DNA from 2 places in the Arthrobacter sp. TJ-58 genome. Region 2 is predicted to be linked to the other one. Evidence: predicted binding sites of a transcription regulator. Region 2 holds the regulator's gene; the other holds the start of a gene.
What was found. Region 2 encodes LexA, which represses DNA repair genes until DNA is damaged. Its sites were predicted from a motif close to TCGAACANNTGTTCGA; they were not measured.

Region 1 (7,669 bases), on a different contig from region 2:
CACGCAGCCGGTCCCGTCGTCGAGGCTGATGAACACCACGCGCCGCCCGCCGCGCATGGGCGGAGTTTGGGTGGCCACGCGGATGCCGGCCACCCAGACCTCGGAATTGTTGCGCAGTCCAATCAGGTCCCGGGCCTTGGTGACGCCGAATTCCGCCAGCAGCGGGGCGTAGCTGTCGATCAGGTGGGCGCTGACATCCACGGCCAGCAGGTCCAGTTCCGTGCGCACCTTCTCCCGCAAAGTGGGTTCGGGCAGTTCGGGGTGCAGGTTTTCCAGTTCGGTGTCTCCCAGCGGCAGGGCAAGCTGCCCGGGAATGGGATCGTATTTCCGCGGCGCCGGGCGGGGCGGTGCCGCGTCCAGGTGGCGCAAAAGATCAGCGCGGGAAGCGGCTGTTCCGGTGTCCCGGGCCAGCGAATCGAAGGCACCCAGCGAGGCCAGCCGCATCAGGGTGGCCCGCCCCACCTTGGCCCGGGCCCGCAGGTCGGCCAGGGAATCGTAGGGCTGGCCGGCGGTGATGCGCCGCAGTTCCGCTGCCGAGAGACCGTAGATCCCGGCCAGGCTCAACCGGATGCCCAGCTTTTCCGGACGCGCCGGGTGCCCGGGCGAGGCCGGAACCGCCGGCACCGGCTCCACCCGGTACTGCGCGCCGCTGCGGTTGATGTCCAGGGGCAGGATGGGAATGCCCATCCGCCGGGCCTCGGCCACCAGCAGCCGGCGCGGATACATGCCCGGATCGTGTTCAAAGATCCCGGCCAGGAAAGCTTCGGGATGGTGTGTTTTCAGCCAGGCGGACTGATAAGTGGGTACGGCAAATGCAGCGCCGTGCGCCTTGCAGAATCCGAAGCTGCCGAACGCCTTCAGCGTGCCCCAGACCTTATCGATGACGTCTGCGGTGTAGCCGCGCTTGGCCGCCTCGGTGCGGAAGAAATCCTCCACGGATTTTTCGGCGTCTTCATTGCCCAGCAGCCGGCGCAGTTCATCGGCCTTGGCCAGCCCGCAGCCGGTGAAGACGTCAAAGGTGCGCAGGACCTGTTCGTGGAACACGGTCACCCCGTGCGTTTCCGCCAGGACCGGCCGCAGGGCCTCGTGCGGATACACCTCCGGAGCCCAGCCGTGCCGGTGTTCCAGGAACGGACGGACCATGTCGGATTTCATGGGTCCGGGCCGGAACAGGGAAATGTCGATGATCAGGTCATTGAACTCCCGGGGCTCCATCTTGCCGATCAGCTCGCGCTGTCCCGGGGATTCAATCTGGAAGCAGCCCAGCGTGTAGGTGCTGCAGATCAGGTCATAGGTGGGCGCGTCATCCAGCGGCACTGCGTCAAGGTTGATGGAACCGTCCGCCAGCACATAGTCCGGACCGTTCCCGTCGGGACCGGCCGGATGCGCTCCGGCACGCACCGTGTCCGCTTTGGTGGGATGCAGCCGCCGCACTTCCTTCAGGGCGTAGGCCATGGCACTTTGCATCCGCACGCCCAGCACATCGAGCTTGAGCATGCCCATGGGATCCATGTCGTGCTTGTCGAACTGGGACATGGGAAGCCCCAGACCGGAGGGCTGCACCGGGGTGCGGTCCAGCAGGGAGGTGTCCCCCAGAATCACGCCGCACGGGTGCATGGAGATATGCCGGGGCAGCCGGTCCAGGCGCTCGGTCAGGTCCACCAGCAAATCCAGCTGCCGGTTTCCCTCCACCCGTCCGGCAATGTCCCGCAGCTCCGGTTTTTCCGCGAGCGCCTCACGGAACTTCCGGGCGGAGAAACGCCACAGCTGTTTGGCCACTGCCCCGATGTCTTCTTCGGCCAGGCCCAGGGCCATGCCGGCGTCGCGCACCGCACCGCGGGCACGGTAACCGTTCTGCATGCTCATCAGAGTGACGCGTTCGGCCCCGAAGCGTTCAAAAATACGGTGATAGACGTTGTGCCGTTGTGCACTTTCCACATCTATGTCGATGTCCGGCAGGGTGGAGCGGTCACGGGAGAGGAAGCGCTCAAAGATCAGGTCATGGGCCAGCGGATTGACGTGGCTGATGCCCAGCAGATAGTTCACCAGGGAGGACGCCCCTGATCCGCGGGCCGCCGCACGCACCCCCATGTCGGTGATCATCGCGGAGACTTCCGCCACGGTCAGGAAGTAGGAGGCGAACCCCAGCCGTTCAATGATGCCCAGTTCATGGGACAGCCGGTTGCGCAGGCGCGCCTCACCGCCCGCGTCCAATGCCGGAAACCTGCGGCCGATGCCCGCTTCGCAGCGGCTCACCAGCTCGGCCATGGGTTCGGCGGCAATACCGATCACCGAGGCTTCCGGAACCACCGGCTGCTTCCAGCCCATGTCCCGGACCGGATCCATCCGGCAGGCGTCGGCGAGCGCTTCGGTGTCGCGGAGCATCCGGGAGGCGCCCGCCGCTCCGTAGCCCGCCTCGGTGCTGATCTCCCGGGCCAGTGACTTCATCTGCGCGGCGCTCTTGAGCCACCCCTGCCCGTTGGGCTGCAGGTCGGGCAGCCGTGCCAGGGAGGTCAGCGCCCGGGCGGCATCCAAAACATCGGCGGTGGCGGCGCCGTCGGCATCCACGTAGCGCACCGCATTGGTGAGGATGGCCGGCAGCCGCATTTCATCGGCCAGCCGGAACATGCGTACGGCGTGGGCCAGGCTGAGGTTGGTTCCGGGGGCGCTGAGGTGGGCCACCACCTCCACGGCGAGCGCTTTCCGCGGAAGGACTGCCTGCCAGCGGGCAAAAAGCGTGCGGGCGACGGCGTAGCTGCGGCTGCGCATGGCCTGCCCGACGTCGGACCAGGGGCCCACCAGTACGGTCAGCACCGGTTCATCACCGGGGCCGGATGCAGCCCGCGAGGCCAGCTGCGCCGCCGTCACTCCCACCGGTTTGCTGCCCTTGCGCGCCGCCGACGCCGAGGTGCCGGCGTGGGCGTCGGAGATCAGCCGGCACAGCGCCCGGTAGCCCGCGCCCCTGTTTCCGCCGCGGGCCAGAACCACCACGCGGCCGGTAACGGGCGGGGCACCGCCGGCATCCGGCTCGCCCAGCACTGCAAGGTCCACTCCCACGATTGGATCAATTCCGGCGTCCATACAGGCACGCAGGTGCTTCACCGTTCCGTACAGTCCGTCCCGGTCGGTGCAGGCCAGTGCGCCGGCGCCGTCTGCTGCGGCGGCCTGCGCCATTTCCTCCGGCCAGGACACCCCGTAGTGGGCACTGAAGGCGGTGGCGGCATGCAGATGGGTGAAGCTCATGGCAGGCGGTTCCTAAGCACTTTCCCGCAGGGCGTCATGAATGCGGATCAGCCGCCAGCGGCCGGAACGGATGTCATGGGAGATGTCCAAGGTCCGCAGCGGCGAGCGCGGGGTTCGCCGGGCCTGGACCCGCCAGATCTCAGAGTCCACCAGCCCGGGGCCGCGTCCGCGTTCTGCCCGGGATTCTTCCTCCCACCAGTTCCGGCGCTCGTACCAGCGCACCGGATCCGCTGCCACCTTGTAGGTATGGCCGCTCCAGACGAGCCGGAGGGGCTGGCCCGCGGGCGAGCACACCACCTCTATTGCCTCGCTGAAGACACCCATTTCCGATTCCTTCCCGCCGGCAGGCGTGCACCCGCGGTTACGCCGGCCCCGCGCTTGGACTGATCACCAGAACGGCAATCCATTAGAACGTATGTTCGAACAGAATCCAGTGTACGGCCAGCAGCTGACAATCGGCACCTCCCCCGGGCACCTGTCTTTCTAGACCTCCTCCTTCGCCTCAGTGCGCACTGAAGTGGAGAGCGGAGTCTCCTTGATGAACAGGCACAGCACCAAGCCCGCCGCCACGATGGGCACGCTCAGCAGGAAGATCGGCGGCAGCGCGTGGCCGAAGGCCGCGGCAACAAAATCCTGCACCGGAGCGGGCAACCCGCGCAGCATGGCAGGACTCAGGGAATTGATGTTGCCGCCAAGGGCCGCCCCTGCCCCTGGCGCACCGGTCGGAGCGGAAGAAATTTCGTTGCCCAGCCGGTGGATGAAAATTGAGCCAAACAATGCGATGCCAAAAGAGGCCCCGATCTGCCGGAAATAGTTGGCCGCGGAAATCGCCGCCCCCATCGACCGGCCCGGCACGCTGTTCTGCACAATCAGCACCAGGTTCTGCATCAGCATCCCGATCCCCAGGCCCATCACCAGCATGCCGGCGGCAGTGAAGCTGTACGGCGTCGTATCCGAAATCCGCGACAGCAGCACCAGCCCGGCCATGATCACGGCGCAACCCAGGATCGGATAGATCTTGTACTTCCCGGTCCGGGAGATCAGCTGCCCGGTGCCGATCGAGGTCAGCAGCAGCCCGCCCATCATCGGCAGCATCATCAGCCCCGACTGGGTGGCGGTGGCCCGGTTGACCATCTGCAGGAAGGTTGGCAGGTAGGAAATCGTGGAGAACATGGCTATGCCCACAGAGATGCCCACCAGCACCGGCAGCAGGAAGTTCCGGTTGCGGAATAAATCCAGCGGCATGATCGGCTCCTCAGCCCGTTTCTCCACCCGGACAAACACCGTACCGGCAACCAGTGTCACCACGGCCAAACCGAGGATCTGCGGACTTGACCAGCCGTAGGTGGTGCCGCCCCAGCTGGTCAGCATGATCAGGGCGGCGCTCGCGACAGCCAGGAGCGCGGCGCCGGCGTAGTCCAGCTTGGGGCGGATCCCCTGCGGCTTGGCCAGGTGCAGGGACGTAATGACGACGGCGAGCGCCACTGCCCCGATGGGCAGGTTGATGTAGAACACCCACCGCCAGGACCAGGCGTCCGTGATCCAGCCGCCCAGCAGCGGTCCGCCCACGGAGGCCAGCCCAAAAGCTGCTCCGATCAGGCCCATGTACTTCCCGCGCTCCCGGGGAGAGACGAGGTCCCCGAGGATGGCCTGGGCACCGATCATCAGACCGCCGCCGCCAAGGCCCTGCAGGGCGCGGAAGCCGATCAGCTCCCCCATGTTCTGTGCCAGTCCGGAGAGGACGGACCCCAGCAGGAACACCGCGATGGCAAAGACAAAAATGCTCTTGCGGCCAAAAAGGTCACCGAGCTTCCCGTAAACCGGCAACCCGATGGTGGCTGCCAGAATGTAGGCGGTCACCACCCAGGACAGATGCTCCAGTCCGTTAAGGTCCCCCACAATGGTGGGCAGTGCAGTGGCAACAATGGTTTGGTCCAGGGCGGCCAGCAGCACCGAGAGCACCAGTCCGGTGAAGACCAGCGGCAGGTTTCGTTTCGGCGCTTCCGCCTGGAGGTCCTCCCAGCGGTGTCTGGGCAGTGCGGGCACGGAACGGCGCGGGGCTGCCGCAATGCGCGGGGTAAAAGCTTTGTGGGACATGGGAATTACTTCTCCTCGCTGGAGTGCGTTCTACTCTGTCGCCGCCTCCACTCGGGAGGTTTTGGACAGCGGTTGCTGCACGATGAAGAGCGTGAGAACGAACGCCACAGCCAGGATGGGCACTCCCAGCAGGAAGATGGGCGGCAGTGCCTCACCGAAAGCAGACTTAATGAAGTCCTGCGCGCCGGGCGGCAGGGATTTGATCATTTCGGGACTGATCGAGTTGGCCCCGCCGGACGCAGGGTCTCCTGCTCCGGCGGGCGCCGAGTCCAACCGGTCATTGAGCCGGTGGATGAACAGCGAACCAAACACGGCAATACCCAGCGAGGCGCCAAGCTGCCGGAAATAGTTGGCTGTCGACACCCCGGTACCCATGTCATTGGGCGGGACGCTGTTCTGCACGATCAACACCACGTTCTGCAGCAGCGCCCCAATGCCCAGTCCCAGCACGAGCATGCCAAGGGCAGTGAATGAATACGGGGTCGTACTGGAAATCCGCGATAGCAGGATCAGCCCAAGAATCATGACTGCCGAGCCCAGGATGGGATAGATCTTGTATTTGCCGGTGCGGGAGATCAGCTGGCCGGTTCCTATGGAGCTGATCAGCATGCCGGCCACCATGGGCAGCATCATCAGCCCGGACATGGTGGGAGACGCCCCGTTGACAATCTGCAGGAAGGTGGGCAGATAGCCGATGGAGCCGAACATTGCCAGTCCTACGGCCAGGCCCACCAACGTGCAGATCAGGAAATTCCGGATGGAAAACAACCGCAGCGGCAGCAGCGGTTCCTTTGCCCGCAGTTCCACGGGGATGAACACCGCAATGGCTGCGACTGCCACGGCAGCCAGCGTCAGGATGGTCGGAGATGTCCAGGCGTAGTTGTTGCCGCCCCAGCTTGTCAGCAGCACCAGGGCGGCGGTGCCGATGGCGAGCAGTCCGGCCCCGGCATAGTCCAGCCGGACACCCGTTGCGCTGTTCCGAGGCAGGTGGAGGGCTCCGATGATGAGAGCCAGGGCAATGATGCCGATGGGCAGGTTGATGTAGAACACCCACCGCCAGGACCATGTATCCGTGAGGTACCCGCCGAGCAGCGGGCCGCCGACCGAGGCGATGCCGTAGGCAGCTCCGATCAGGCCCATGTATTTACCGCGGTCCCGGGCGGAAACTATGTCACCGATGATGGCCTGCGCGCCGATCATGAGCCCGCCGCCGCCAACCCCCTGGATGGCCCGATAGGTGATCAGTTCGGCCATGCTGTGCGACTGACCGGAGAGTGCGGAACCGGCAAGGAACACCACAATGGCGAAGATAAAGAAATTCTTGCGTCCAAACAGGTCACCGAGCTTGCCGTACATGGGCAGCCCGATGGTGGAGGTCAGCAGATATGCGGTGATCACCCAGGACAGGTGATCCAGCCCGTGCAGGTCCCCCACGATGGTGGGCAGGGCGGTGGAAACGATGGTCTGGTCCAGGGCTGCAACGAGCACCGAGAGTATGAGGCCGGTGAAAATGACGGCGACGCGCCGGTTGGAATGTTCCGGTGCCGGCTGCCGGCCCGAGGGGAGGTCCGGAGCGGAGGCAACCGTTGCCGCTGCACCCGGCTGCACCGGAGCCGCACTGGATCGGGCCGCCAGCGACACGGTGTTGACAGGGGCACCCATGGCCCCTGCCATGGCGGCTGCAGGATGGGTTGCATGTGTTCCTCGGGCGGTGAACTTGGCGGCCATTGACGCTCCTTGGGAGCTCGTCTTGAATAGTGCCGGACCAGACAGCACTTTCCATTCGACGCCCCGCCCGCGGCCGAGTCAACGGCCCGCGGTCACCTCCGGGCTGCCCAACAGGTTCTGCTCAGGCAGGGAAGCTCCTCCTGCCCGCCGTCTGCGGGCCTCCGGCATTGTTCCCCGGGTGAGACGGGCACAAACTGGGCACTAAACGCGGACCGACTCTGATGTCGAAGCCGCACGGGATCCACGACGTCTCTCGGGGTGGGCCATGAACCAGACAATCAGTGTCATTTTTCGCGCCATACCGCTGTTGATGGGAGCTGTCTGCCTGTCGTACGGCCTCTACATCCTGGCCGGGCCGGACGATGCCAATCATTTTGTGGCCGGACACGTCAACGTTGGGCTGACCGCCATCTGTTATGCCCTGTTCACTACGGCGGCCACCATCATCAGGCAGCTCATCAGCCGCTACGGGCGCGTGTGGGGGATCATCCTGCCGCTCTCCGGCTACGCGGCTGCTGCAGCCGCCATCATCTGGGGCATCGTCCTGGCCAACCGGGACAACACCGCGGAGAACCTCACGGCAGGTTTCGTTGTGATCGGC
Region 2 (7,669 bases):
CAGCATGGGAAACCCGCACACCGTCGTGGCCCTGGCCGAGCTGTCGGAACTCGCCGCAACCAGCCTAACCGTGGCACCGACCGTCCAGCCCGAACCGGAGCACGGCACCAACGTGGAATTCGTGGTCCCTGCCGAGCCTTTGGTGGAGAACGGCGTGGGAATGCTGACCATGCGCGTGCATGAACGGGGAGTGGGAGAGACCCTCTCCTGCGGCACCGGAGCCTGCGCCGCTGCCGTCGCCACCCGTTTCTGGGCCGGCCGCGAAGCCCCGAACGACTGGGCAGTCACCGTGCCCGGCGGCGTCGTCGGCGTCCGGTTCCTGACCGCCGAGGACGGCCGCGAACACGTGGAACTCAGCGGCCCCGCCGTCCTCGTGGCCCGCGGAACCCTGCTCTAGCAAGCACCTGCGGAGCCGGCCCTGGGCAACGGCCCGAGGCCGGCTCCGGGAGCGGGAAATGCCCGGCTTACCGCCGGAATAAAGCACTGCGGGGTGCTGTTGAACCAGTCATGGTATTGAGCACGCAGTTAGATCCACCCCACGGTTAGGCACTTAGCCAACGGCGGGCTTACGCACAATCTTCAGCACACGGAAAGACTTCGCGGTGCTGTGCCGGGACACCGAGTAGGCAGTCCCCAGTTGATCAGCAATCCACTTTTGCAGCGAATCGGCACCCAAATTCTTCTGCACCACCAGCCACGCGGTTCCCTCCGGCGCCAGCCGGGGAAGCCACAGGAGCAGCAGGGCATGGAGTTCGTCCTTGCCGATGCGGATGGGCGGATTGGACCAGATGGTGTTGAACCGGAGGTCCGGATCCACGTCTTCGGGCTTGGAGACGCTGACGTTGTCCAGGCCGAGCGCGGCGGCATTGTCGCGGGTCAGGCCCAGGCTGCGCTCATTGACATCCACCGCGTACACGCGGGCACCGGGGGACTTCAGTGCCATGGTCAGGGCCACCGGTCCCCAGCCGCAGCCGATGTCCAGCAGGTTGCCGGTGGGGGAGGGCGCAGGAACTTCATCCAGAAGCACCACCGTCCCCTTGTCAATGGCATCGGGGCTGAAGATGCCGCCGGAGGTAACGAGCGTGCGTTCGCGCCCGTCCAGGAAAACGTGGAGCGGCCGGCGGACCTCGGGCCCGGACGGCTGTGAACTGAAGTAATGGTCTGAACCCATAACAAACCAGATTAGTGGGTCTGCTGCAGGCAGCGGAAACCGGATTCAGCGGCGGGCAAATTCCGCCCCCAAATGTCCGTGCCCTGACTTACCATGGATAACACGGCTTATAAGGAGAATATGACGATCAACAATTCCCGTCCTGGCACGTCCGGTTCCGCTCAGCCCACACCGGAGCTGAGCCCCGAAGACATCCAGGGGGTCATTGACAGGATCCTCGCCAAGGAAAGCGCTGCGGAGGCCAAGGCTCCCGCCCGGGACGCCCCGCGGGGCAGGGCCCAGGCCCTCTCCTCCGAGGACGCCGGGCACTCGGTGCACGACGGCGACCAGGAGGACCTGCGCGAGCGGCACGCACTGCGGCGCGTGGCGGGCCTGTCCACCGAACTCGAAGACGTTACCGAAGTTGAGTACCGCCAGCTGCGCCTGGAGCGCGTGGTGCTGGCCGGCCTGTGGAGCGAAGGAACGGCGGCCGACGCCGAGAATTCCCTGCAGGAACTGGCAGCCCTCGCCGAAACGGCAGGCTCCGAGGTGCTCGACGGCGTCATCCAGCGCCGCCTGAAGCCGGACCCCGGAACATTCCTGGGCTCGGGCAAGGCGCAGGAGCTCAAGGACATTGTGGCCGCCACCGGTGCGGACACCGTCATTGTGGACAGCGAACTGGCCCCGTCCCAGCGGCGCGGACTTGAGGACATCGTCAAGGTCAAGGTCATCGACCGGACGGCCCTGATCCTGGACATCTTTGCCCAGCATGCCAAGTCCCGCGAGGGCAAGGCCCAGGTGGAACTGGCGCAGCTCGAATACCTGCTGCCGCGACTGCGCGGCTGGGGTGAATCCATGTCCCGGCAGGCCGGTGGCCAGGTGGGCAGCGCAAGCGCCGGTATGGGTTCGCGCGGTCCCGGTGAAACCAAGATTGAGCTGGATCGGCGGAAGATCCGCACCCGGATGGCGAAACTCCGCCGGGAAATCGCGGGCATGAAACCTGCACGCGAAACCAAGCGTGCCAACCGGCAGCGCAACCAGGTTCCCTCCGTGGCCATTGCCGGTTACACCAACGCGGGCAAGTCTTCGCTGCTGAACCGGCTGACCGACGCCGGTGTCCTGGTGGAGAACGCCCTGTTCGCCACCCTGGATCCCACCATCCGCAAGGCCCAGACCGAAGACGGCATCGGCTACACCCTGGCCGACACCGTCGGGTTCGTCCGGTCGCTGCCGACACAGCTGGTGGAAGCTTTCCGCTCCACGCTGGAAGAAGTCGCGGACGCCGACCTGATCCTGCACGTCGTGGATGCATCCCATCCTGATCCCGAGGGCCAGATCGCTGCGGTGCGCACGGTGCTCACCGACGTCGACGCCCGCAACGTGCCGGAAATCATTGTCCTGAACAAGGCCGATGCCGCCGACCCGTTTGTCCTTGAACGGCTTCGCCAGAAGGAACGCCGCCACGTGGTGGTCTCCGCCCGGACCGGCGAAGGTATCGACGAGCTGCTGCAGGCCATCTCCGAGGGGATTCCCCGTCCGGCCGTGGACCTGACACTGATGGTTCCCTATGACCGCGGAGACGTGGTGTCGCGGCTGCACAGCCCGGACACCGAGATCCTCTCCGTGGAGCACTCCGAAACCGGAACCAGGCTGCACGTCAGGGTCCGCGAAGGCCTCGCTGCTGAACTGGAGCCGTTCGTCACCCATGAGTAAGGACACCACCGGCGAAGTCCTGGAACTGCTGGACACCGCCGTTGCCGGCATGGGCGGCCAAAACCGCCCGGGCCAGCATGAAATGGCCCGCCAGGTTACGCAGGCCATTGACGAAGGCAAGCACCTGCTGGTCCAGGCCGGCACCGGGACCGGCAAATCGCTGGCCTATCTGGTCCCGCTGATCCACCACTCGCTCGAGAGCACCAAGCCCACGCTGGTCTCTACGGCCACGCTGGCCCTGCAGTCCCAGATTGTGGGCCGGGACCTGCCGCGGCTGCTCGAGACGCTCAAGCCCCAGCTGCCGCGGGAAGTGGACGTGGCACTGCTCAAGGGACGCAGCAACTATGTCTGCCTGCACAAGACCGGCGGGGGTTTTCCCGAAGAGGAAGACCCCGCCGGTGCTTTGTTCACCCTCGGGGACGACCACGGAGTGGCTCACCCGTCACCGGCTCCCACCTCGGCCATGGGCCGCGAGGTGGTGCGGCTGCGCGAGTGGGCCGAGGAAACGGACACCGGAGACCGGGATGACCTGGTTCCGGGCGTCAGCGACCGTGCGTGGCGGCAGGTCTCTGTCACCTCCATGGAGTGCCTGGGCGCCCAGCGCTGTCCCGTGGCGGCCGAGTGCTTCAGCGAGCGGGCACGCGCCTCCGCCGCCGTGGCCGACGTCGTCATCACCAACCATGCGATGCTGGCCATCGCTGCCTTTGAGGGTTTGGCTGTGCTGCCGGACTATGACGTGGTGGTCATTGATGAGGCGCATGAACTGCAGGACCGCGTCACCGGAGCCGTTACCGGGCAGCTGTCCGGCACTGTCGTGTCTGCAGCTGTGACGGCTGCGCGCAAGCACACCTCCGCCAGCGTGGAAGAGCTGGCGCAGGCGGAGCGCGCCTTCGAGAAGTCCATGGAGGGTGTGCCGTCGGGGCTGCTGGCCAGCGGGCTGAACGAGGAGCAGGAGCAGGCCGTCAACCGCATCCGTGAAGCGTGCCGCGTGGCCCTCTCCGATTCGAAGCCCGAACCGGGGGAATCCGCCGACGGCGGCCGCCAAACGGCGCGCTCACGGCTGATGGCGGTGCTGGAGGTCTGCGAACGGCTGGTCTCGGCTCCGGCGGCCGGCGAGGTGATCTGGGCCTCCCGGCCCAGTTCGTTCTCGCCGTCGGGCGGGTTCTCGCCCCCGGACGAAACGGCACCGGCCACCTTGAACGTGGCTCCGCTGTCAGTGGCGGGGCGGCTGCGCGAGGGATTGTTCGACGGGCATACCGTAGTCCTGACCTCGGCCACCCTGGCGATCGGCTCCGAGTTCGGCCCGGTGGCCGGTGCCCTGGGCCTGCTGGGCCCCGGTGCGCCGTCCTGGACCGGAACCGACGTCGGCAGTCCCTTCGACTATCCCCGCCAGGGGGTGCTGTACGTGGCGAAGGACCTGCCGAAGCCCGAGCGCGGCACTTCGGAGGCCCAGCTGGACGAGATTGAAGCGTTGCTGAAGGCGTCCAACGGCGGTGCCCTGGGTTTGTTTTCCTCGCGCCGGGCGGCTGAAGACGCTGCGGATGCCATGCGCACCCGGGTGGATTTCCCCATCCTGTGCCAGGGGGAATCTTCCATGTCCTCCCTCGTGAAGCAGTTCTCGGAGGAACCCGACACCTGCCTTTTCGGCACCATGTCACTGTGGCAGGGCGTGGACGTTCCGGGTGCCGCCTGCCGGCTTGTGCTGATCGACCGTATTCCGTTCCCGCGCCCCGATGATCCGCTGATGACCGCCCGCACCCGCGCGGTGGCCAAGGCCGGGGGCAACGGCTTCATGTCCGTGGCGGCCACCCACGCCGCAGTGCGCCTGGCGCAGGGCGCCGGGCGGCTGATCCGTGCTGCGGGGGACCGCGGCGTGGTTGCCGTGTTGGACTCGCGGCTCGCGACGGCCCGCTACGGAGGATTCCTCCGGGCCGCCCTGCCGCCGTTCTGGTCCACTACGGATCGTTCCGTGGTGCTGTCGGTCCTGGGCCGGCTGGCGGAGCAGTCCGCTGCCGAGGAGCTTGCCACAGACAAGCCGGGATCCCGGACGTAAGAGGGCGGAACATCAGGGGAACGCAAATGGCGGCCGGAAGAATCTTCCGGCCGCCATTTGCGTCCCGGCGTTCTGGCCCGGGACGGGGATTCTCGCCCTAGAGCGAGCGCATCACCGAGACAACCTTGCCCATGATGACTGCATGGTCGCCCACGATGGGCTCGTAACGCGTGTTCTGGGGCAGCAGCCAGGTGTGGCCGTTGCGCTGCCGAAAGGTTTTGACGGTGGCCTCGTCATCCAGGAGGGCGGCCACGATGTCGCCGTTTTCCGCTGTCGGCTGGCGGCGGACAACCACCCAGTCACCGTCGCAGATGGCGGCGTCCACCATGGAGTCACCCGAAACCTTCAGCATGAACAGGTCGCCGTGGCCCACCAGCTGGCGCGGCAGCGGCATGATGTCCTCCACAACCTGCTCGGCGAGGATGGGCCCGCCGGCTGCGATACGGCCAACGAGCGGCACCATGGCGGTATCCACTGCCGTGGCCAGCTCCGTAACGGACGCCAGTGCCGGGGCAGGAGCAGGCGCACTTCCGGCGCCTGTGGGGGCATCAGATGCGGCGTCAGCGCCGGCGGCTGCCGACACGGATCCTGCCGCGTTCCCGGCAGCGCCGGTCTGGCCTTCAGCGGAGCCAGTGGCTGCAGTGCCGTCCCGCAGCATCAGCGGAATGAGGATTTCCATGGCGCGGGGACGCTTGGGATCACGGCGGATGTAGCCGAGCTTCTCCAGCTGCATGAGCTGATGGGTGACGCTGGAGAGGCTGGCCAGCCCCACCGTGTCACCAATTTCCCGCATGGTGGGCGGGTACCCGTTGGTGCTGACTGACCGCTGGATCATCTCCAGGACGGTCTTCTGCCGTGGTGTGAGCCCCTTGACACGCGCACGGGTGCCTGCGGCAGCTGGCTTGTTGGTGCTGTCTTCGGAAGCAGTGGTGCGGGCCACGTGGGGTTCCCTTCGGGTCAGCTGGTCCGGGAGGTGCCGGAGCTGGTTTGGTCTATGGCTGGTCGGGTCAATCTGTAACGCTGGAACATCTTTTGAAGCTGGAACATCTGTAGCTGAACATCTGTAGCTGAAACGTCTGTTGCTGGAACACCTGTAACGAGAACCGGATCGCTGGGTCAGCCGTCCCGGCGGTTATGTCAGAGGCAGCTGGTTCAGTGGTCCCAACGAACCATTCCGGGGCCAACGCTCCGGATCCGGTCCGGTTGACACCGGCTGAACCCCTTCCATGTCCTCAACGCTAAGGGAGTGGAGCAGCGTTTTCAAACATTTGTTCGAGCGAGTCTCGACTTTGTTAGTAGATAGGTGCTAGAAATGACTTCACAACAATCGAACACACTTTCGACAAAAGTTCTCCGCTGCGGCGCAGTGATGTCAGATAACTTCCAATCGTTCGAACATCGCTTCGGGTTATTTCCGAAGCTGACGAACCGGAAAGGTGCAGCAATGCCCACTCAAACCTTCAGGCCCATTCAGATCGCCAGACCCAAGCGGGCCAAATCCAACTCAGCGCTCACGCCCAAACTGACCGTTGTATCTGACCAAAAGGGTGTGCCCGGCAAAAGCCTGCTGACGGACCGGACGGAGATGACGCCGTCGGTAACGCCCAGCCAGTCGGTGACGCCTGCTGCCCCGGTCTCCGGGCCTGCCGTGAAATCTCCCCGCCTTTCTCGTTTGCGCATTCCTTCCAAGGCGTCCTCCTTGTGGGCCCGGGCTGCGATGCCGGCTCCCTCCGCGGATTCGTCACCCTCTGGTCTGGTCTCTCCAGTTGCTCTGGCGTCTTTAGCAGCACCGGCTGTTTCAGCTGCACCGGCCATGGGAACTGCAGCAGCTATTGGGGCTGCACCGGCTGCGTCCGTTCTGCCGGAGACTCCGGCCCGCCAGCATGGACTGCATCTCACGCGACGGGGACGGCTGGTGTTTATCGGCCTGCCGATAATGCTTACCGCCGCAGCGGCGCTTACGCTTCTTGCGTTCTTCACGGCTCCTGCCATGGCCTCCAGCGGAGCCCCGGAGGTTACCCGGACCATCCAGGTGAGTGTGGCTGCCGGTGAGTCTCTGTGGGAACTTGCCGAAGAATTCGCTCCGGAACGCGACCCGCGGGATGTGGTTGCAGACATCATGGAACTGAACAACCTTTCCGATGCCAGCATCCCCGTGGGGATCCAGCTGTACATCCCCGTTGAAGGCTGACGCTGTCATAGCGCTGCACAACACGGCGTAACAACGCCGGCCCGTCCGGGCGGCGATTCTTCCCGCTCGACAACAAGTCTTAAGCTGTACAAGTGACTGATCAGCTGGAAAGACTCAACCGACTTCCCCTGCGCGATGACCTTCGCGGCCTGACGCCCTACGGCGCGCCGCAGCTGGACGTGCCCATCCTGTTGAACGTCAACGAAAACACCCATGGACTGCCGGAGTCGGTGCGCAAAGCGATCACGGCCTCCGTGGATCAGGCCGTGTCAGGCCTCAACCGTTACCCGGACCGGGAGTTCACCGAGCTGCGCAAGCGCCTCGCCGCCTACCTGGGCCACGGACTCGGCACCGAGAACATCTGGGCCGGCAACGGCTCCAATGAAGTCCTGCAGCAAATCCTGCAAGCCTTCGGCGGCCCGGGCCGCACTGCCATGAGCTTCCCTCCCACCTATTCCATGTACCCGCTGCTGGCCAGCGGTACCGGCACCCGCTATGTCACGGGCACCCGCAGCGATGACTTTGGGCTCACCGCCGAATCGGCGGCGGAACAGGTCCGGGC

Region 1: a site for LexA is predicted at 3,651-3,666, ahead of AC4D2W_RS04650 (DUF6504 family protein). Genes of this name have one in related genera too.

The regions. Positions count from the first base shown of each region.
Region 1 is NZ_JBZCNM010000001.1:1,019,261-1,026,929, forward strand. It holds gene AC4D2W_RS04645 (DNA polymerase III subunit alpha) at 1-3,243, opposite strand, end outside; gene AC4D2W_RS04650 (DUF6504 family protein) at 3,256-3,567, opposite strand; gene AC4D2W_RS04655 (MDR family MFS transporter) at 3,727-5,340, opposite strand; gene AC4D2W_RS04660 (MDR family MFS transporter) at 5,371-7,068, opposite strand; gene AC4D2W_RS04665 (DUF2776 family protein) at 7,334-7,669, shown strand, end outside.
Region 2 is NZ_JBZCNM010000003.1:644,499-652,167, forward strand. It holds gene dapF (diaminopimelate epimerase) at 1-397, shown strand, start outside; gene AC4D2W_RS13290 (class I SAM-dependent methyltransferase) at 551-1,171, opposite strand; gene hflX (GTPase HflX) at 1,292-2,863, shown strand; gene AC4D2W_RS13300 (ATP-dependent DNA helicase) at 2,856-4,916, shown strand; gene lexA (transcriptional repressor LexA) at 5,014-5,751, opposite strand; gene AC4D2W_RS13310 (LysM peptidoglycan-binding domain-containing protein) at 6,730-7,107, shown strand; gene AC4D2W_RS13315 (histidinol-phosphate transaminase) at 7,200-7,669, shown strand, end outside.